3 regions of the Rhizobium sp. BG4 genome follow, and region 3 is predicted to be linked to each of the others. Evidence: riboswitches for the same ligand, from Rfam matches in the RefSeq annotation. Region 3 holds a riboswitch; each other region holds the start of a gene.

Region 1 (6,779 bases), 140 kb from region 3:
TGCGCCAGGGCGCTCGGCTGCCGCTACGATATCGTGCCCATCGAGGAGCCGGTGAAGGGCTTCACTTCGGCGCTGTCGGACCTCTTCGAAGGCACAGATAGCGGCATCACCGAAGAGAACCTGCAGAGCCGCGCCCGCGGCGTCATCCTGATGGCGATCTCCAACAAGTTCGGCTCGATGGTGGTCACGACAGGCAACAAGTCGGAAATGTCTGTCGGTTACGCCACGCTCTACGGCGACATGAACGGTGGCTTCAATCCGATCAAGGACCTCTACAAGATGCAGGTCTATGCAATCTCGCGCTGGCGCAACGCACATGTGCCGCCGGATGCGCTGGGTCCATCGGGCGTCGTCATCCCGCAGAATATCATCGACAAGGCACCCTCCGCCGAGCTTCGCCCGGACCAGAAGGACCAGGATTCGCTGCCGCCTTATCCAGTGCTCGACGACATCCTCGAATGCCTCGTCGAGAAGGAAATGGGCGTCGACGAGATCGTGGCGCGCGGTCATGACGTCGCTACCGTCCACCGCGTCGAGCATCTGCTCTACCTCGCCGAATACAAGCGCCGCCAGTCGGCGCCGGGCGTGAAGATCACCAAGAAGAATTTCGGCCGTGATCGCCGCTACCCGATTACCAACCGGTTTAGGGATCGCAGTTAGCGATCGTTAACCCGATCAACCGAAAGCTGCTGACTTCCGCATTCTCCCGCGTTTCTATCGTCAGAAACGCGGGAGGTCGTGATCGTGCGTGATACGAAAGTCGCCGTCTTCATCGATACCGAAAACCTGCCGGCGCGCTCGGCGGGTGAGATCATCGACATAGCCTCGGGCTACGGGCGCCTGATCGAGCGGCGCGCCTATGGCGACTTCACGCGGGAGGCTGCGCAGCCGTGGGTCGCGGCCGCCGGAAAGCATGCGCTCAGTCTACAGACGGCGGTCAGCTCCCAGTCGGGCAAGAACGGCGCGGATATCCTGCTTGCCGTCGATGCGATGGAATATCTAGGAGCTTCGGCAATCGATCTTTTCTGCATCGCCAGCAGTGATCGTGACATCGGCCATCTGGCGACGCGTATCCGAATGCGCGGCAAGCAGGCGATTGGGCTTGGTGCGCCGAATGCTTCCAGGCTGCTGCGCGAGTCGTTCGACGATTTTTTCGAGCTGCGTCTGCTAGAGGCGCCGGCGAACCTTCCGGCTCTGGCCAAGGTCGTGGCGCTGCAGCCATCGCCCAGCATCCGGCCCTATATCGCGCAGGCGCTGCAGACTGCCAAGCTGAGGGAGGAAGGCTGGCTCGATATCGCCGAGCTCGGCACCCTGCTGCGGCAGGTCTATCCCGACTTCAAGGCGCAGCATTTCGGCGCTCCGAACCTCAGTTCGCTTTTGAAGCGATGCGACTTTATCGAGACACAGATGCATGGCACAAACCGCATGCAAATCAGAATGAAGCGGAACGGCGGATAGCCGGACCGCCGTACAATGCGGGAGGCATGCATGCGCAGTTCGGTCGAGATCTACAATATCCGCACTGGCCAGAGCCGGGTGGTTTTCCAGACGGAGCAGCTGATCGAGGCACCGAACTTTTCGCCTGACGGGCGCTATCTGCTGCTGAACGGCGACGGGTTGCTCTACCGCTTGTCACCGGATGGTGAGGGCGGGCTGAAGCAGGTCGACACCGGCTTTGCCGCCGCCTGCAACAACGATCACGGCATTTCGCCCGATGGAAAGCGGTATGTGATTTCCGATAAGACGGAATACGGCAAATCCTGCATCTATACGCTTCCAGCGGAAGGCGGGGCGCCGAAGCAGGTGACCACCAATCTTCCGTCCTACTGGCACGGCTGGTCGCCCGACGGCAAGGAATTGGCCTATTGCGGTATCCGCGACGATATCTTCGACATCTACACGATAGCGGTCGATGGCGGCGCGGAGCGGCGGTTGACGCATGGCGAGGGGCGCAATGACGGGCCGGACTATTCCTTCGACGGGCAGTGGATCTATTTCAATTCCAGCCGCACCGGGCTGATGCAGATCTGGCGCATCCATCCTGACGGTACCGGGCTGGAGCAGGTGACCCACGACAATTACGGCAACTGGTTTGCGCATCCGGCACCTGCTAACGACAAGGTGCTGATCCTCTCCTACGATCCAGATGTCTTCGATCACCCGCGCGACCTGCATGTCAGGCTGCGGCTGATGGACATGGATGGCGGCAACCTGACGACGCTGTTCGAACTGTTCGGCGGGCAGGGCACGATCAATGTTCCCTGCTGGTCACCGGATGGTGATGAGTTTGCCTATGTGCGCTATTTCCCGGCCTCTTGATAGGCTGCTGAAAAGCGGGCATGACGGTCGTGTCAGGTGCCCGCCATGGCGGGAGAATCGGGAATCCGGTGGAAGACCGGAACGTGCCCAACGCTGTAAGGCTGACGCCTGCCGCATCATGCCACTGGGTGATCCCGGGAAGGCTGCGGCGGGCGGATGACGCCAAGTCAGAAGACCGGCCTGGCATCATAGACTGATCCCGCGCGGACGGCGGGTCGGTTGCGTTGTTGGGGATTTGACGATGCGACCCTTGAGCGGGGATGCGCTGCAGCGCGCATCCGCTTTTTCCGGTGACGAGCGCGATGCCGTCTACCGGGCGATCAAGACCAGGCGCGATGTGCGCGACCAGTTTTTGCCGGATCCGGTACCCGAGGATGTGCTGATGCGGCTGCTTTCGGCCGCGCATCACGCGCCGTCGGTCGGCTTCATGCAGCCGTGGAATTTCATCGTCGTCGACGATGCCGCTGTGAGGCGGCGGGTGTGGGAGGCGTTCGATCGGGCCAACCATGAGGCGGCCGGGATGTTCGATGGCGAGCGGCAGGCGACCTACCGGTCGCTGAAGCTCGAAGGCATCCTCAAGGCGCCGCTCGGCCTCTGCATCACCTGCGATCCGACGCGCAGCGGCGAGGTGGTGCTGGGGCGTACGCATAATCCGCGGATGGACAGCTATTCGACCGTTTGCGCAGTGCAGAACCTGTGGCTCGCAGCGCGGGCCGAAGGCGTCGGCGTCGGCTGGGTCAGCATCTTCCATGAGAACGAACTCAAGGAGATCCTCGGCGTGCCCGCGCATATCGAGATCGTTGCCTGGCTCTGCGTCGGCTATGTCGACGAGCTCTACCGGGAGCCGGAACTCGCCGTCAAAGGCTGGCGGCAGCGGCTGCCGCTCGAGGAGCTGGTCTTCCGCGATGGCTGGGGCCGCCGCTAGGACCGGTCGACGTTCAGTCTATGCCGGTTAGTTCTGCTGTTGCTGCTGCGGCTGTGGGCCTGATGTTGCCGGGTTCTTCAGATCGATGCTGCCTTGGTCGCCTGCGAGGAATTGCGGGCCGACCTGGCGGACCTTGCTATTTTGCGGCTCATAGGGCCGGTCGGGGACCTGCACCTGTGGCGCGGCGGGCGCAGGAGCCGCCGTTGCCGGCGGTTTGGTGGTGATCGTCGTGATCGAGCCCTTCGGCGGCGGCGCGCTGGCGGTCTGGTTTTTGCGCATCTGCTCGTAATAGGCAGTCAGATTGCAAGTGCAGGACGACTTTTCGCCGGGAGCGCGGTTCTTGTAGGCGAAGGCGTTCGGCATGGCGCCGTAGCGGGCGCCCGTTGCGGCCGAGACCATGTTGGCGGCGTCGGTGTTCGAAACGTCCTGATAGAAAAGCTCGGTCTCGATGCCGGGGCACATTTTCGAGCAGGTCGAGGCATCGCGGCTGAAATCGATCGAGGTGGCGTTGGTGCTGATCGGGAAGAAGCCGCCGTCGCAGGTGCGCACGCACATGGTGCTGACATGCGACATCATCTCGCCGCGCGGCACGCCATATTGCGTGTTGCCTTCCTCGCCATTGCCGAGCGGGATGAAGGTATCGCCGCGCATCGCCTGTTCTTCAGTGCTTGGCGCCGGTTCATAGGCGCGCTCGTCCGGTTGATAGCCCGGATCGTCGTTGCAGCCGTTGTCGTCGAGGGCGGCCATCAGCTGGCGGCGTTCGTTGATATCGCTGCCGCCGGATTCGCGCAGCTGGTTGCGGCGGTCCTGGAGGTAGTGGATGTTGTCGATCATCCGCGCTTCGGATTCCTGCAGGTCGCTGCAGTAGCCGGCATTCTCGCCGCCGATGACGACCATGCTGTCGACGGTGCAGCCGTTGCTGCGCAGGTCGTTGCGCAGCTTGCGAAGCTCAAGGTTCTGCTCGGCTATGGCGCTTGCATATTGGCGGATTTCCGGGCCGTTGCCGATCACCTGCGGCAGGTCGGCAAGACGGCCGCGCAGATCCTCGCAGATCGCACTCGTTTGGGCCGCCGCGGGCGCGGCAGCCGCAAGGAAAAGGGCAAGGGTCAGGCTTCGGCGTTTCACGGTATCATCCCGCAGCATAGTCAAACCGGAAGCGGCAGGGCATTTGCCGCATCCATCCTGTCTAGCTGCCTTCCGTTAACAAGCTAACGAAGGAATTCTAACGCATTTTTCCGATCGACCGCAAATTCACGCCGGCTGCTGTGCCTCGACGACGGCCAGAGCCGCCATGTTGACGACGCCGCGCGAGGTGACCGAAGGCGCCAGGATATGAGCCGGGAGCGCCGTGCCGAGCAGGATCGGGCCGACATGTAGGCCGTCGGTCATCGACTTGACGACGCCGAGTGTGATGTTGGCCGCATCGAGGTTCGGGAAGACCAGAAGATTGGCTTCGCCGTGCAATGTCGTGGATGGCATGACGCGCTTGCGGATCTCATCGGCAATCGCGCTTTCGCCATGCATTTCGCCATCGACTTCGAGATCAGGCGCTGCATCGCGGATCAGCTGCAGGGCGCCGCGCATCTTCGTGGCGCTCTCGCTTTCGCGCGAGCCGAAGTTGGAATGCGAGACGAGGGCGGCGCGCGGCGTGATGCCGAAGCGCTTGATTTCCTCGGCGGCAAGAACCGCCGATTCCGCCACTTCTTCGGCGCTCGGATTGAACGTCACGTAGGTGTCGGTGAAGAACGTCGCGCCGCGCTGCGAGATCAGCAGGCTGAGCGCCGAGAAATCACGGACATCCTTGCGCTTGCCGATGATCTGGCGAACGTCGCGCAGATGCTTCTCGTAGCGTCCCTCAAGACCGCAGATCAGCGCATCGGCCTCGCCGCGGCGAAGCGCCAGCGCACCGATGACGGTGGTGTTGGTACGCACGATGGTGCGCGCCGCTTCCGGAATGACGCCGCGGCGGCCGACCAGCGACAGATAGAGATCGACATATTCGCGGAAGCGCGGATCGTCTTCCGGGTTGATGACGGCGAAATCGGCGAGCGGACGGATACGCAGACCGTAGCGCTGCAGACGGGTCTCGATGACCTGCGGACGGCCGATCAGGATCGGTTCGGCAATGCCTTCTTCGATCAGCACCTGGGCGGCGCGCAGCACGCGCTCGTCTTCACCTTCCGAGAAGATGACCCGCTTTTTCTCGGCAGCCTTGGCGGCGGTGAAGATCGGCTTCATGACGAAGCCGGAGCGGAAGACGAAGCGGTTCAGCTGGTCGAGATAGGCGTCGAAATCGGTGATCGGACGGCGCGCGACGCCGCTTTCGGCCGCAGCCTTGGCGACGGCGGGCGCAATGCGCAGGATAAGGCGCGGATCGAAGGGCGACGGGATCAGGTAGTTCGGCCCGAAGACCGGCGTCTCGCCGGAATAGGCGCGGGCGGCGACATCCGACGGCTCTTCGCGGGCGAGACCGGCGATGGCGCGCACGGCTGCCATCTTCATGGCTTCGTTGATCTCCTCGGCGCCGCAATCCAGCGCGCCGCGGAAGATGAAGGGGAAGCAGAGAACGTTGTTGACCTGGTTCGGGAAGTCCGAACGTCCGGTGCAGATCATCGCGTCCGGGCGGGCGGCGCGGGCGAGTTCCGGCATGATCTCCGGTGTCGGGTTGGCGAGCGCCATGATCAGCGGCTTTTCTGCCATCTGCTCCAGCAGTTCCGGCTTCAGGACGCCGGCGGCGGAGAGGCCCAGGAAGACATCGGCGCCGCCGATATTTTCGGCGAGCGTGCGGGTGTCGCTCTTCTGCGCATAGACGGCCTTCCACTGGTCCATCAGGACATTGCGGTCCTGATAGACGAGGCCTTCGATGTCGTGGACCCAGATGTTCTCGCGCTTGGCGCCGAGTTCGACCAGGAGGTTGAGACAGGCAAGGGCGGCGGCACCGGCGCCCGACGTGACGATCTTGACGTTGCTGATCGACTTGCCGGCCAGTTCCAGGCCGTTCAGGATCGCGGCGGCGACGATGATCGCGGTGCCGTGCTGGTCGTCATGAAAGACAGGGATGCGCATCTTCGCGCGCAGCTGCTGCTCGATCTCGAAACATTCAGGCGCCTTGATGTCTTCGAGGTTGATGCCGCCGAAGGTCGGCTCCAGCGAGGCGACGGTCGAGACCATCTGCTCGACGGTCGAGGCATCGACCTCGATATCGAAGACGTCGATATTGGCGAATTTCTTGAAGAGGACGGCCTTGCCTTCCATGACCGGCTTGGACGCGAGCGGGCCGATATTGCCGAGGCCAAGGACGGCGGTGCCGTTGGAAATGACGGCGACCAGATTGGCGCGCGACGTATAGTCGGCAGCGGTTTCCGGATCATCGCGGATTGCCAGGCAGGGGGCGGCGACGCCCGGCGAATAGGCGAGCGCCAGGTCGCGCTGGTTGCCGAGCGGCTTGGTTGCCTGGATTTCGAGCTTGCCGGGGCGGGGATAGCGGTGGAAGAACAGCGCCTGTTCGTCGAGAGTTCCGCCTGTCAGGTTCTTC
Region 2 (6,779 bases), on a different replicon from region 3:
GGCATGATGGGCGGCCACAAGAACACCTACGACAGCGTCGTCGCCTTCTCGCAGACCGATTTTACCGAGGATCTGAAGAAGTTCGACGTGCCGACGCTGATCGTGCATGGAGACGACGACCAGATCGTGCCGATCGATGCCGCCGGGCGTACTTCCAAGACGCTCATCCCGCACGCGATCCTCAAGGTTTATCCCGGTGCGCCGCATGGCCTGACGGATACCCACAAGGATCAGCTGAACGCTGATCTTCTCGAATTCGCCCGTTCGTAACCCCTGTCGCGGGCGGCGCCATCGATCCCGGCGCCGCCCTGCCTTACACCGAAACCGGAGGATGTTCAGATGACCCGCATGACCGAAACCAAGCCCTACAGCTTCGAACATGGTGCATTCGACATAACCGTCTTCAGCGATGGTTTCATCATGCTGCCGGACCAGATCATTCTGCCGGATACGCCGGCGGAGGATCGCCCCGCCATCCTCGGCCGTATCGGCGGCGATGCGACGGCCGCTCCTTTCCAGGTCAACATTCCGCTGATCCGGTCCGGCAAGGATTTGATCCTCGTCGACAACGGATCGGGCACGCGCTTTCAGGATACCGCGGGCCGCCTCGTAGGAAATCTGAAGGCCGCCGGCATCGACCCTGAAGCGATCACCAAGGTGATCTTCACCCATGTTCATCCCGATCACTCCGGCGCCACGGTCAATTCCGACGGAACGCTGCTCTATCCGAATGCCGACTACTATGTCAGCGAAGCGGAATGGGCCTTCTGGACGGACAAGGATTTCGAGATCCACATGCCCGAAGCGCTTCACGGCTTTGCCCGTGGCGCCCAGCGTGATCTGAACGCCGTCAGGGATCGCCTGACGCTGGTAAAGCCCGGCGACGAGATCGTCTCCGGCATGCAGGCGGTCAGCACGCGCGGGCATACGCCCGGCCATATCTCGCTCGAGCTTCGCGGCCGCGACAATCTGCTGATCACCGGCGATGCGGCAACCAGCAATGTCGTCTTCTTCGAGCACCCGGACTGGCACTTCGGCTTCGACACCGAGCCGGAGATCGCGCTCGCAAACCGCAAGATGGTGCTCGACCGCGCCGCCGGCGAGAAGCTCAAGCTGCTCGGCTACCACTGGGCCTATCCCGGTGTCGGCTATGCCGAGCGGCAGGGCACCGCATATCGATTTTCGGCTGCGGATTGATCGCGGGAGGGGAGTGGGCGGCCTTGATACAAAGGCTGCGTTTACTCCCCATTCACCATGTTCGCCGGATTTCCCCACTTTCCTCAGTGCTGTTGGCAAACAAATTATTGACGCTGATTTTGACTCGCGTACTATATCTAGTGTTCGAGGTTCTCGCGATTCGTAGGGATCGTGGGCTAAGACGGGAATTCGGTGAGACCCGCTGCAAGGCGGGACAATGCCGGAGCTGCCCCCGCAACTGTAAGCGGCGAGCATCTGTCCCATTTCGGGTCACTGGGTCATGAAGACCCGGGAAGGCCGGGATGAATGTGATGATCCGCAAGCCAGGAGACCTGCCTTGAGCGAAAAACGTCCACGGGCGGGGTGTCCGGCTGGCGAGCGATGAGGTGAGCGCATGATGCGGCTCTTCGCTTCCTCCGGTGTGTCCTGCATGAGCCACTTCGGGGTGAAGTCTTATGTCTTTGAGTTTCAGATCATACCGGCGCGAATGACGGGCTGCTGACGCCCGGCAATCGGCAACGGCTGCCTTCCATTTCGATCTTCCCAAGCGCGGACATCGGCGGATGTCCGAGCGATATCCCATGCCTTCCAGTCACGAGGTTTTCACAATGAGCATCACCGTCTACAGCAAGCCCGCCTGCGTCCAATGCACCGCGACCACCCGCGCCCTCGACCGCCAGGGCATCGACTACACGATCATCGACGTTTCCACCGATAGCGCTGCCTACGAGCTGGTACAGGGTCTTGGCTACCGCCAGGTGCCCGTCGTCATCGCCGGCGAGCAGCATTGGGCGGGCTTCCGCCCTGACATGATCAGCGCGCTCGCCTGATCGGCTGCCGCGATGGGCGAGATCGTCTATTTTTCCAGCCGGTCGGAGAACACCCATCGTTTCGTCGAGAAGCTCGGCCTTCCCGCGCAGCGCATCCCCATTACCGGCGAGACCCTGCAGGCAGGGTCGCCCTATGTGCTTGTCGTCCCGACCTATAGCGGCGAGGGCGGCAAGGGGGCCGTTCCCAAACAGGTGATCCGTTTCTTGAACGATGCGGCAAACCGTTCGAACCTTCGCGGCGTGATCGCTGCGGGCAACAGCAACTTCGGCGAGACCTACGGGCTCGCCGGCGACATCATCTCGCGCAAATGCCAGGTGCCGTACCTCTACAGGTTCGAGCTTCTCGGCACGGCCGACGACGTCGCCAATGTCAAACACGGATTGGAACGATTTTGGACACGGCAGTTCTCGAGCGCCCCTTGAAGGCGCAGGCCGCTGATGCCGCGTTGGATTATCACGCGCTGAACGCGATGCTGAACCTCTATGACGGCGAGGGGAAGATCCAGCTGGACAAGGACCGGCAGGCGGCCAAGCAATATTTCCTGCAGCACGTCAACCAGAACACCGTCTTCTTCCATAACCTCCGGGAGAAGCTCGATTATCTGGTGACCGAGGGCTATTACGAGCAGGAGGTGCTTGACCAGTATTCGTTCAATTTCGTCCGCGATCTCTTCGATCACGCCTATGCCAAGAAATTCCGGTTTCCGACCTTCCTCGGCGCCTTCAAATACTACACCAGCTACACGCTGAAGACCTTCGACGGGAAGCGCTATCTGGAGCGCTACGAAGACCGTATCTGCATGGTGGCGCTGGCGCTGGCGCGCGGCAACGAGGCGCTCGCCCGCGATATGGTCGACGAGATCATTTCCGGGCGCTTCCAGCCGGCGACGCCGACCTTCCTCAATGCCGGCAAGAAGCAGCGCGGCGAGCTCGTCTCCTGCTTCCTGATGCGGGTCGAGGACAATATGGAATCGATCGGCCGCTCGATCAATTCGGCGCTGCAGCTTTCCAAGCGCGGCGGCGGCGTGGCGCTGTCGCTGACCAACATCCGCGAGGCCGGTGCGCCGATCAAGCATATCGAGAACCAGTCGTCGGGCATCATTCCGGTGATGAAGCTCCTGGAAGACGCATTCTCGTACGCCAACCAGCTCGGCGCGCGGCAGGGGGCCGGTGCGGTCTATCTGAATGCGCATCACCCCGATATCATGCGCTTCCTCGATACCAAGCGCGAAAATGCCGACGAGAAGATCCGCATCAAGACGCTGTCGCTCGGCGTCGTCATCCCCGACATCACCTTCGAGCTCGCCAAGAACAACGAGGACATGTACCTGTTCTCGCCCTATGACGTGGAACGCGTCTACGGCGTGCCCTTCACCGAGATCTCGGTCAGCGAAAAGTATCGCGAGATGGTGGCCGACAGCCGCATCCGCAAGAAGAAGATCAAGGCACGCGACTTCTTCCAGGTGATCGCCGAAATCCAGTTCGAGAGCGGCTATCCCTACATCATGTTCGAGGACACGGTGAACAAGGCGAACCCGATCGCCGGGCGCATCACCATGAGCAATCTCTGCTCGGAGATCCTGCAGGTCAGCGAGGCCAGCGAATATAACGACGACCTGTCCTACAAGCATATGGGCAAGGACATCTCCTGCAATCTCGGCTCTCTGAATATCGCGGCAGCGATGGATTCGGCCGATTTCGGCAAGACGATCGAGACGTCGATCCGGGCGCTGACGGCGGTTTCCGACATGAGCCATATCTCCTCGGTCCCGTCGATCGAGAAGGGCAATGACGAAAGCCACGCCATCGGTCTCGGACAGATGAACCTGCATGGCTATCTCGCCCGCGAGCGGATCCACTACGGCTCCGAAGCGGGCGTCGATTTCACCAACATGTATTTCTACACGGTGACCTATCACGCCATTCGTGCGTCGAACCGGCTGGCGGTCGAGCGTGGCCAGAGCTTCAAGGGTTTCGAGAATTCGAAATATGCGTCCGGCGAATATTTCGACAAATACACCGAGCAGGAATGGAAACCGGCTACACAGACGGTTGCCGACCTGTTCACAAATGCCGGTATCGAAATCCCCACGCAGGAAGACTGGCTGGCGCTGAAGGAAGCGGTCATGTCTGGTGGTCTCTATAACCAGAACCTGCAGGCCGTGCCGCCGACGGGGTCGATCTCTTACATCAACCACTCGACCTCCTCGATCCACCCGATCGTCTCGAAGATCGAGATCCGCAAGGAAGGCAAGATCGGCCGCGTCTATTACCCGGCCGCCTTCATGACCAACGACAATCTCGACTACTACCAGGATGCCTACGAGATCGGGCCGGAGAAGATCATCGACACCTATGCGGCGGCTACCCAGCACGTCGACCAGGGCCTGTCGCTGACGCTGTTCTTCCGGGATACCGCGACGACCCGCGACATCAACAAGGCGCAGATCTACGCCTGGAAGAAGGGCATCAAGACCATCTACTACATCCGCCTTCGCCAGATGGCGCTGGAGGGCACGCAGGTGGAGGGGTGTGTGTCGTGCACGCTGTGATCCCTCAGCTTTAATGTTCTGAGCAAGCGGCCCCCTCACCCTAGCCCTCTCCCCGGGGGAGAGGGGGATGTTGAGCGAGACGCCGCCGCGGTATCCCTTCTCCCCTCGGGGAGAAGGTGCCGGCAGGCGGATGAGGGGGCTACAGATGAATTCCTTCCAAAGGGCACACTATGAACATCGCCGTAAAACCAATCAGCCGCATCCGCGCCATCAACTGGAACCGCATCGAGGACGACAAGGATCTCGAGGTCTGGAACCGCCTCACCGGCAACTTCTGGCTTCCGGAAAAAGTGCCGCTATCGAACGACATCCCCTCCTGGGCGACGCTGAAGCCCGAGGAGCAGCAGCTGACCATCCGCGTCTTCACCGGGCTGACGCTGCTCGACACGATCCAGAACGGCGTCGGCTCGGTGAAGCTGATGGCCGATGCCGCGACCCAGCATGAGGAGGCGGTGCTCTCCAACATCTCCTTCATGGAAGCGGTCCATGCGCGCTCCTATTCGTCGATCTTCTCGACGCTCTGCCTGACGCCGGATGTCGACGATGCCTATCGCTGGTCGGAGGAGAACGAATTCCTGCAGCGGAAGTCGGCGCTGATCATGGAGCAATATGCTTCGGGCGATCCGTTGAAGAAAAAGGTCGCGAGCGTATTCCTCGAAAGCTTCCTGTTCTATTCCGGCTTCTATCTGCCGATGTACTGGTCGAGCCGCGCCAAGCTGACGAACACCGCCGACATGATCCGGTTGATCATTCGCGACGAAGCGGTGCATGGCTACTATATCGGCTACAAATTCCAGCGCGCCGTCGAACGCCTGCCGGAGGCAAGCCGCCAGGAAATCAAGGACTTTGCCTTCGATCTGCTGCTGGAGCTCTACGACAACGAGGCGAAATACACCGAGGCGCTCTATGACAGCGTCGGGCTGACCGAAGACGTCAAGAAGTTCCTGCATTACAACGCCAACAAGGCGCTGATGAACCTCGGCTATGAAGCGCTCTTTCCGCCGGAAGCCTGCAAGGTCAATCCGGCGATCCTATCGGCGCTCTCGCCGAATGCCGACGAGAACCACGACTTCTTCTCCGGCTCCGGCTCGTCCTACGTCATCGGTAAGGCGGTGGCTACGGAAGATGAGGACTGGGACTTCTGAGGAGCCTCAGTTCAGCGATGCAAGGTCGGCGCTATGGCTGCCGACCTCGACCGTTGCCGTCAGTCCGGCGATCAGCTTGATGTCATCCGGCACCTTGTCGAGATTGATGCGGACGGGAACGCGCTGCGCCAGGCGCACCCAGCTGAAGGTCGGGTTGATATTGGCAAGCAGGCCGGTACCTGACGTGCGCTCGCGATCCTCGATGCCGGTGGCGATGCTGTCGACATGGCCTTCCAGCGTCTGGCGATGGCCCATCAGATGGATGGTGACGTTGTCGCCGACATGGATGCGCGGCAGCTTGGTTTCCTCGAAATAGCCTTCGACGCGCAGCGAATCCGTATCGACGAGCGCGACCTTCGCCGTTCCCGCCGTCACGTAGTCGCCCGGGCGCAGGCTGAGGTTCGAGACCGTGCCGTTGACGGTGGCCTTGACGGCCGAGCGGTCGAGATTGAGCTGGGCCAGATCGCGGTTGGCGACGGCCTGGAGGTAAGTGGCTTCGGCCTGGTCGGCGGCGGTGCGCGCCTGTTCCTTCTGCTGCATGGAAGCAGCGTCGCCGAGGCGCTCCTGGCGCTCGGTCTCGCGCCGCGCCTGTTCGAGGGCCGCCTTGGCGCCTTCGAGGGCCGCTTCGGTCTGAGCGAGAGCAATCTTGAAACGTTCGCCATCGACGCGGAAGAGGATGTCGCCCTTCTTGACCGACTGGTTGTCCTTGACCGCGACGTCGCTGACGAGGCCGGACACATCGGGCGCGATGCCGACGACATCGGCGCGCAGGCGCGCGTCGCGCGTCCAGGGTTCATCCATGTAATGCACCCAGAGGCCATGGCCGGCATAGGCGGCAGCGGCAACGAAGGCGAGGGTGACGATCAGGCGGGAGATTGATTTCAGCGTGTTCATGCGAAGTACCAGCGTGTCAGAGAGGAGACCGCTCCAAGGAGCAGCACATAGAGGGAGAGATCGAAGAGGCCGCGGTGCCAGACGAGCGAATAGGCGCCGAGCCAGCTCAGTCCGCGGCGGACGATCATCACGAGAAGAAGAGAGAGCACCATGAGAACGAG
Region 3 (6,779 bases):
TCGGCTTCTTGCGCGTTCTGCTGAGGATGAACAGCAGCAGGCCGAGAAGCAGGCCGCCGCAGATCGGCGCCAAGAGCAGGAGCAGCTTGTTGTCGATCTCGGACGAGCTCAGGCGGTCGACATCGCTGATGCCGAAAATCAGGCTGTGCATTTCGCGCGAGATCAGGCTCATGCCGGTCACCGCGCAACCAGCGATGATGCCGACAGCGCCGCCCGCGAAAACCATGCCCATTTCATTCTGGCGCGCTAGGGCGCGCAGCCGCGCCATATCGAATTTGAGATGGCGCCGCGCCAGGCGGCCGATGTCGGTTTTCGTGAGCATGATGACAGAACTAGGCGATGGAATGCAGGATCAAGGAAGCGCGCTTTTTGCGCCGCATGATTTCGCGAGCAATTGCCGCAAAAGCGAGGCGGTCGCAAGCGAAATATCGACTTAAGTCAATGAATTTAATAGACTATCTGTTTGGTAGACTCAGTCGGGTTAAGAGCGGGCTGTTTGGATTGCCCTGGCATCGATTGACTTCGCATGGCCGCACGCCTAACGATGCTTTCAATTACGGATGGTTCCGGGGCGGCGGTTGCCGCTCGGGATGAAAAGGGAATGTGACGGGGCGGACCCAAGCCGGGCGCCTTCATCACAGCCGACCCCGCGACTGTAGAGCGGTCAGGGTCTTCCATCCGGTGCATCGGCACCGCTGCCTGATCGCTGCATTCCGCAGCAGGGCAATGGCTGACGCGCATCGGAAAAGCCACTGGAAATGCATCGTGATCAGCCGGGGCAGGACGCCTCTAATTCTACGAATCGTCCGCCTTTTCACGAGAATGCAGCCGGGAAGGCGAGGAAGATCCGCTGGCACGATCAGGGATGGCCTTTCGGCCGTCCCTGTCGGGGCCTGAAGCCGCGAGCCAGGAGACCTGCCATCTGTGCCGGGCGAAGAGCCCTTTGGGCATTCCCGCCCGCTGCCAGCACGGAGGTTGTCATGGCTGAAACGAGAATTTTCATGTCGCTATATGCGGCGCCTCAGAGGGGTTCCCCCATTCCTGTGGCCTTAGGGCTGCGCCCACGGGATGTCACAGGAATCCAGCGTGCCCAAGTCCTTGGGCACGGGAGACTCATTTCCTTGTTGCTGCGATTCATTCACGGCGCCGACGCGCCGTGGCTGGATTCCTGTGGCAAGCACAGGAATGAGGGAAGACCGAGAGATATGTGCCCCAGCACGGTGGCCTTCGCATGAGCAGTGCGACTTTCATCCTCGGCGGCGCCCGGTCCGGCAAATCCCGCTTCGCTGAAAATCTCATCACCGACACCGGTCTCGAACGTCACTATGTGGCGACAGGGCGGGCGTGGGACGAGGAGATGCGGGCGCGGATCGAGCAGCATCGGGCCGATCGCGGGCCGTCGTGGCAGACGCATGAGGAGCCGCTGCAGCTTGCCGAGCGGCTTGCGGCAATCGACGGCGAGGGGCGGGCGATCCTGGTCGATTGCCTGACGCTCTGGGTTACCAATCTGATGATGGACGAGCGCGATGTGGCGGCGGAAAGTGCCGCGCTCGCGGCCTGGCTGCCGAAGGCGAAGGCGCGGCTCGTTCTTGTTTCCAATGAAGTCGGCCTCGGGATCGTTCCCGAAAACCGGATGGCGCGGGATTTTCGCGACCATGCCGGGCGGCTGCACCAGATGATCGCGGCCTCCGCCGCGGACGTGTATTTTATCGCGGCAGGCCTGCCGCTGAAGATGAAGGGTTGAACGAATGAACCAGCAGAAGATCCCCGCAACCGTGATCACCGGCTTCCTCGGGGCCGGCAAGACGACGATGATCCGCAACCTGCTTTCCAATACCGGCGGCAAGAAGATCGCGCTGATCATCAACGAATTCGGCGATCTCGGCGTGGACGGCGACGTGCTGAAGGGCTGCGGTGCTGAAAATTGCACCGAGGACGATATCATCGAGCTCACCAATGGCTGCATCTGCTGCACCGTCGCCGACGATTTCATTCCGACGATGACCAAGCTTCTGGAGCGCGATCAGCGCCCCGACCACATCGTCATCGAGACCTCGGGTCTGGCGCTGCCGCAGCCGCTGGTCGCCGCCTTCAACTGGCCGGACATCCGCAGCGAAGTCACCGTCGACGGCGTCATCACCGTCGTCGATAGCGCCGCAGTCGCGGCCGGCCGCTTTGCCGACGACCATGATGCCGTCGAGGCGCGCCGCGTCGAGGACGAATCCCTCGATCACGAAAGCCCGATCGAGGAGCTGTTCGAGGATCAGCTGACCTGCGCCGATCTGATCGTTCTCAACAAGACCGACCTGCTCGATGCGGCCGGCATTATCCGTGTCCGCGACGAGGTTGCGTCGCGTATTTCACGCAAACCTGCGCTGATCGAAGCGAAGAACGGCGATGTCCCGGCAAGCGTTCTGCTCGGCCTTGGCATCGGCACGGAAGAAGACATCGCCAACCGCAAGTCCCATCACGAGCTGGAGCACGAGGACGGCACGCCGCATGACCACGACGAGTTCGACAGCTTCGTCGTCGAGCTCGGCACGCTTGCCGATCCCGCCGGTTTCATCGAGAAGCTGAAGGGCGTGATCGCAGAGCATGACGTGCTGCGCCTGAAGGGCTTTGCCGATGTCTCCGGCAAGCCGATGCGCCTGCAGATCCAGGCTGTCGGCAGCCGCATCGACCAGTATTTCGACCGTGCCTGGGCACCGGGCGAAACCCGCGGCACGCGCCTCGTCGTCATCGGCTTGCACGATATGGACGAAGCTGCCGTGCGCAAGGCGATCGAGGCGCTGGTCTGATCCATGCATCTACTCCTCGCCCAGAAAGGAACGATCAGCGACGGTGACGAGGCGACCGATCTCGGCCAGTCACCCGGCGACATCCTGTTCCTTTCTGCGGCGGACACGGAGCTTGCGGCAATCGCCGCCGCTCATGGGCAGGGTGGCGGCAATCCGCTGACGCTGCGCGTCGCCAGCCTGATGAGCCTGAAACACCCGATGTCCGTCGATGCCTATGTCGAGCGGACGGCGCGGCACGCAAAGCTGATTATCGTCCGGGCGCTCGGGGGAGCGAGCTATTTTCACTATGCTCTGGAGGCACTGCATGCCTGCGCAGCCCTCAGTGGCGCGCGGATTGCGGTGCTGCCCGGAGATTCCAAGCCGGATGCCGGGCTGACGCCATTCTCCAATGTCGATCTCGATGATCTCAATGCGCTCTGGTCCTATCTGATCGAAGGCGGCGACGAGAATTCGCGGCGGTTTCTGGATTATGCGGCGGCGATGGTTGCCGGTGGAGAGAAGCCGGGTGCGGCTGCTCCGTTGATGAAGGCGGGGATATGGTGGCCGGGGCGGGGTGTTGTTGGTGTCGAGGAGTGGCGGGCGCTTTCGGATCGGCTGCTGTCCGCGATACCCCCCTCTGCCTTGCCAGGCGGCCGGGGTCGAGCCACGGGTCTCGACCTGCTCTGCGAGCCCCCCACAAGGGGGAGATCGACTCGCGGCGCGCTTCCTCCCAGACAATGCAGGTTGAAGCGAGCGGTCGAGCCCAGCCAATCTCCCCCCTTGTGGGGGAGATGTCCGGCAGGACAGAGGGGGGTAACCCACTCTCGACCGAAGCCCCCATCGCCGCCATCAGCTTCTACCGAGCCCTCGTCCAGAGCGGCGAAACCAAGCCGATCGAAGCGATGATCGAGGCGCTGGCAACCGAAGGCCTGCGGCCACTCCCGGTCTTTGCCTACAGCCTCAAGGACCCGGTTTCCACCGGCATTCTCGAAAGCGTCTTTGCTGCCGCCGCGCCCGATATCGTCGTCAACACAACAGGATTTGCGGTCTCCGCGCCAGGTGCCGACCGCCAGCCGACAATCCTCGAAGCCAGCGGCGCCGTCGTGCTGCAGGCGATCTTCTCGGCATCCTCGAAGGAGGCATGGAGCGGTTCATCGCAAGGTCTCTCGGCCCGCGATCTCGGCATGAACGTCGCGCTTCCCGAAGTCGATGGCCGGGTGCTGTCGCGCGCCGTCTCGTTCAAGGCGGCGGCGCGTTACGATGCCAGTGTCGAGGCCAATATCGTCGGCAGCGAGCCGGATGCCGGGCGGATGCGCTATACGGCGAGACTTGCCGTCCACTGGGCGAGGCTGAGGCGCAAGACGGCGGCAGAGCGGCGGGTCGCGCTTGTGATGGCCAACTATCCGAACCGCGACGGGCGGCTCGGCAACGGCGTGGGGCTCGATACGCCCGCCGGGACCGTCGAGGTGCTGAAGGCGTTGCGCGAGGCGGGTTACGGCATCGATGCGTACCCGGCGGACGGCGATGCGCTGATGCGGCATCTGATGGACGGGCCGACCAATTCCGGACGTGACGGGCGCGTGGTCCGCGAGCGGCTTTCATCGAGTCGATACAAGGCTTTCTTCGAAAGTCTTCCGAAAAAGATTCAAGATGAGGTGACGGCGCGATGGGGCGGCCCGGAGGCGGATCCCTATTTCGTCGACGGCGGCTTTGCCCTGCCGTTTTCGCGGCTGGGCAACGTGCTGGTCGGCATCCAGCCCGCGCGTGGCTACAATATCGATCCGAAGGAAAGCTACCACTCGCCGGATCTGGTGCCGCCGCATGGCTATCTCGCTTTCTACGCCTTTCTGCGCCAGGAATTCGGCGCCGATGCCGTCATTCATATGGGCAAGCACGGCAATCTCGAATGGCTGCCGGGCAAGGCGCTGGCGCTGTCGGGGGAATGTTATCCGGAAGCGATCCTCGGGCCGCTGCCGCATCTCTATCCGTTCATCGTCAACGATCCCGGCGAGGGCACGCAGGCCAAGCGGCGCACCGCTGCCGTGATCATCGACCACCTGACGCCGCCGCTGACGCGGGCCGAGAGCTATGGGCCGCTGAAGGATCTGGAGGCGCTGGTCGACGAATATTACGAGGCCTCCGGCGGCGATCCGCGCCGTATCCGGTTGCTGTCGAAACAAATCCTCGACCTCGTCGCCGATATCGGCCTCGACAGCGATGCCGGGATTGCCAAGGGTGAGGCGGAGGACGAGGCGCTGAAGAAGCTCGACGCCTATCTCTGCGACCTCAAGGAAATGCAGATCCGCGACGGGCTGCATGTGTTCGGCGTGTCGCCTGAGGGGCGGTTGCTGACGGATCTGACGGTGGCGCTGGCGCGGGTGCCACGTGGGCTGGGGGAAGGTGGCGATCGGAGTTTGCAGCGGGCGATTGCGGGGGATTTGTTCGCAAACCCCTCCCCAACCCCTCCCCACAAGGGGGAGGGGCTTAAAGCGTTGCTGCCATCTCAATCCACAGCGGCCGAACCAGTTGAGGTTGGCCGATCCGTGGAGGCGATCTCGGCGCAAAGTCCCTCCCCCTTGTGGGGAGGGGTTGGGGAGGGGTTTTCCTTCGATCCCCTCGACTGCAACATGGCCGCCCCCTGGGCCGGCTCCAGACCCTCGATCCTCGCCGAACTCCTCGACACCCCTGGCGCACCAATGGCGACACCGTCGAGCGCATTGAGCTGCTCGCCGCCAAGCTCGTCTCCGGCGAAACACAGTGCCCTTCCGCCTGGCCGCAAACCCGGCAGGTGCTCACCACCATCGAATCCCACCTGAAACCTTCGATTCTCGCCTGCGGCCATGCCGAAATCTTGGCGCTCCTCACCGGTCTCGACGGCCGTTTCGTGCCTCCCGGCCCCTCGGGCGCGCCCACACGCGGGCGTCCCGACGTGCTGCCCACAGGGCGGAATTTCTATTCGGTGGATAGCCGTGCCGTCCCGACACCGGCAGCCTACGAACTCGGCAAGAAATCCGCCGAGCTTCTGGTGCGCCGCTATGTGCAGGATCATGGCGAATGGCCCGTGTCCTTCGGGCTGACGGCCTGGGGCACGTCGAACATGCGCACGGGCGGGGACGATATCGCCCAGGCTCTAGCGCTGATCGGCGTCAAGCCGGTCTGGGATATGACCTCACGCCGGGTCACCGGCTACGAGATTATCCAGCCCGCCATGCTGCGCCGTCCGCGAGTCGATGTGACGCTGAGGATCTCCGGCTTCTTCCGCGATGCGTTTCCGGAGCAGATTGCGCTGTTCGACAAGGCTGTCCGGGCGGTCGGCGCTCTCGACGAAGACGCTGATGACAATCCGATTGCAGCGCGCATGCGCGGCGAAGCCATGCGGCTTGCGGCGTCCGGCTTGGACGAAGCTTCCGCGATGAAGCGGGCCGGTTATCGCGTCTTCGGTTCGAAACCCGGCGCTTACGGAGCCGGGCTGCAGGCGCTGATCGATGAGAAGGGTTGGGAGCGGCGCGCCGACCTGGCCGAGGCTTATCTGGTCTGGGGCAGCTATGCCTATGGCGCGGCCGAGGAAGGCCGGGCCGAGCGTGGCATTTTCGAGGAGCGGCTGCGGTCGATCCAGGCCGTGGTGCAGAATCAGGACAACCGCGAGCACGATCTGCTCGACAGCGACGATTACTACCAATTCGAAGGCGGGATGGCGGCGGCGGCCGAGCATGTCGGCGGCATCAGGCCATCGATCTATCACAACGATCATTCGCGGCCGGAAAAGCCGGTGATCCGCTCGCTCGAGGAGGAGATCGGCCGTGTCGTGCGCGGGCGTGTCGTCAATCCGAAATGGATCGATGGCGTCATGCGCCACGGCTACAAGGGCGCCTTCGAGATCGCGGCGACCGTCGATTATCTCTTTGCCTTTGCGGCCACGACCGGTGCCGTTGGCAATCATCATTTCGAGGCGGTCTATCAGGCCTTCGTCGCCGATCCCGAGGTGCGCGATTTCATGGCCGA

The links. Region 3 has a riboswitch for cobalamin ahead of cobU (bifunctional adenosylcobinamide kinase/adenosylcobinamide-phosphate guanylyltransferase). Riboswitches for the same ligand answer to the same signal wherever they lie in the genome.
Region 1: it holds a riboswitch for cobalamin, as region 3 does, so the genes downstream of both, bluB (5,6-dimethylbenzimidazole synthase) here and cobU (bifunctional adenosylcobinamide kinase/adenosylcobinamide-phosphate guanylyltransferase) in region 3, are expected to answer to the same signal.
Region 2: it holds a riboswitch for cobalamin, as region 3 does, so the genes downstream of both, nrdH (glutaredoxin-like protein NrdH) here and cobU (bifunctional adenosylcobinamide kinase/adenosylcobinamide-phosphate guanylyltransferase) in region 3, are expected to answer to the same signal.

The regions. Positions count from the first base shown of each region.
Region 1 is NZ_CP044125.1:3,749,846-3,756,624, forward strand. It holds gene F2982_RS18760 (NAD+ synthase) at 1-660, shown strand, start outside; gene F2982_RS18765 (NYN domain-containing protein) at 745-1,458, shown strand; gene F2982_RS18770 (PD40 domain-containing protein) at 1,489-2,319, shown strand; cobalamin riboswitch at 2,337-2,518, shown strand; gene bluB (5,6-dimethylbenzimidazole synthase) at 2,561-3,244, shown strand; gene F2982_RS18780 (DUF2865 domain-containing protein) at 3,272-4,369, opposite strand; gene F2982_RS18785 (NADP-dependent malic enzyme) at 4,496-6,779, opposite strand, start outside.
Region 2 is NZ_CP044126.1:1,328,043-1,334,821, forward strand. It holds gene F2982_RS26245 (alpha/beta hydrolase) at 1-270, shown strand, start outside; gene F2982_RS26250 (MBL fold metallo-hydrolase) at 340-1,197, shown strand; cobalamin riboswitch at 1,328-1,552, shown strand; gene nrdH (glutaredoxin-like protein NrdH) at 1,806-2,027, shown strand; gene nrdI (class Ib ribonucleoside-diphosphate reductase assembly flavoprotein NrdI) at 2,040-2,450, shown strand; gene nrdE (class 1b ribonucleoside-diphosphate reductase subunit alpha) at 2,420-4,579, shown strand; gene nrdF (class 1b ribonucleoside-diphosphate reductase subunit beta) at 4,750-5,724, shown strand; gene F2982_RS26275 (HlyD family secretion protein) at 5,731-6,618, opposite strand; gene F2982_RS26280 (DUF1656 domain-containing protein) at 6,615-6,779, opposite strand, start outside.
Region 3 is NZ_CP044125.1:3,611,050-3,617,828, forward strand. It holds gene F2982_RS18085 (chloride channel protein) at 1-322, opposite strand, end outside; cobalamin riboswitch at 545-938, shown strand; gene cobU (bifunctional adenosylcobinamide kinase/adenosylcobinamide-phosphate guanylyltransferase) at 1,232-1,744, shown strand; gene cobW (cobalamin biosynthesis protein CobW) at 1,749-2,798, shown strand; partial or broken gene cobN (cobaltochelatase subunit CobN) at 2,802-6,779, shown strand, end outside.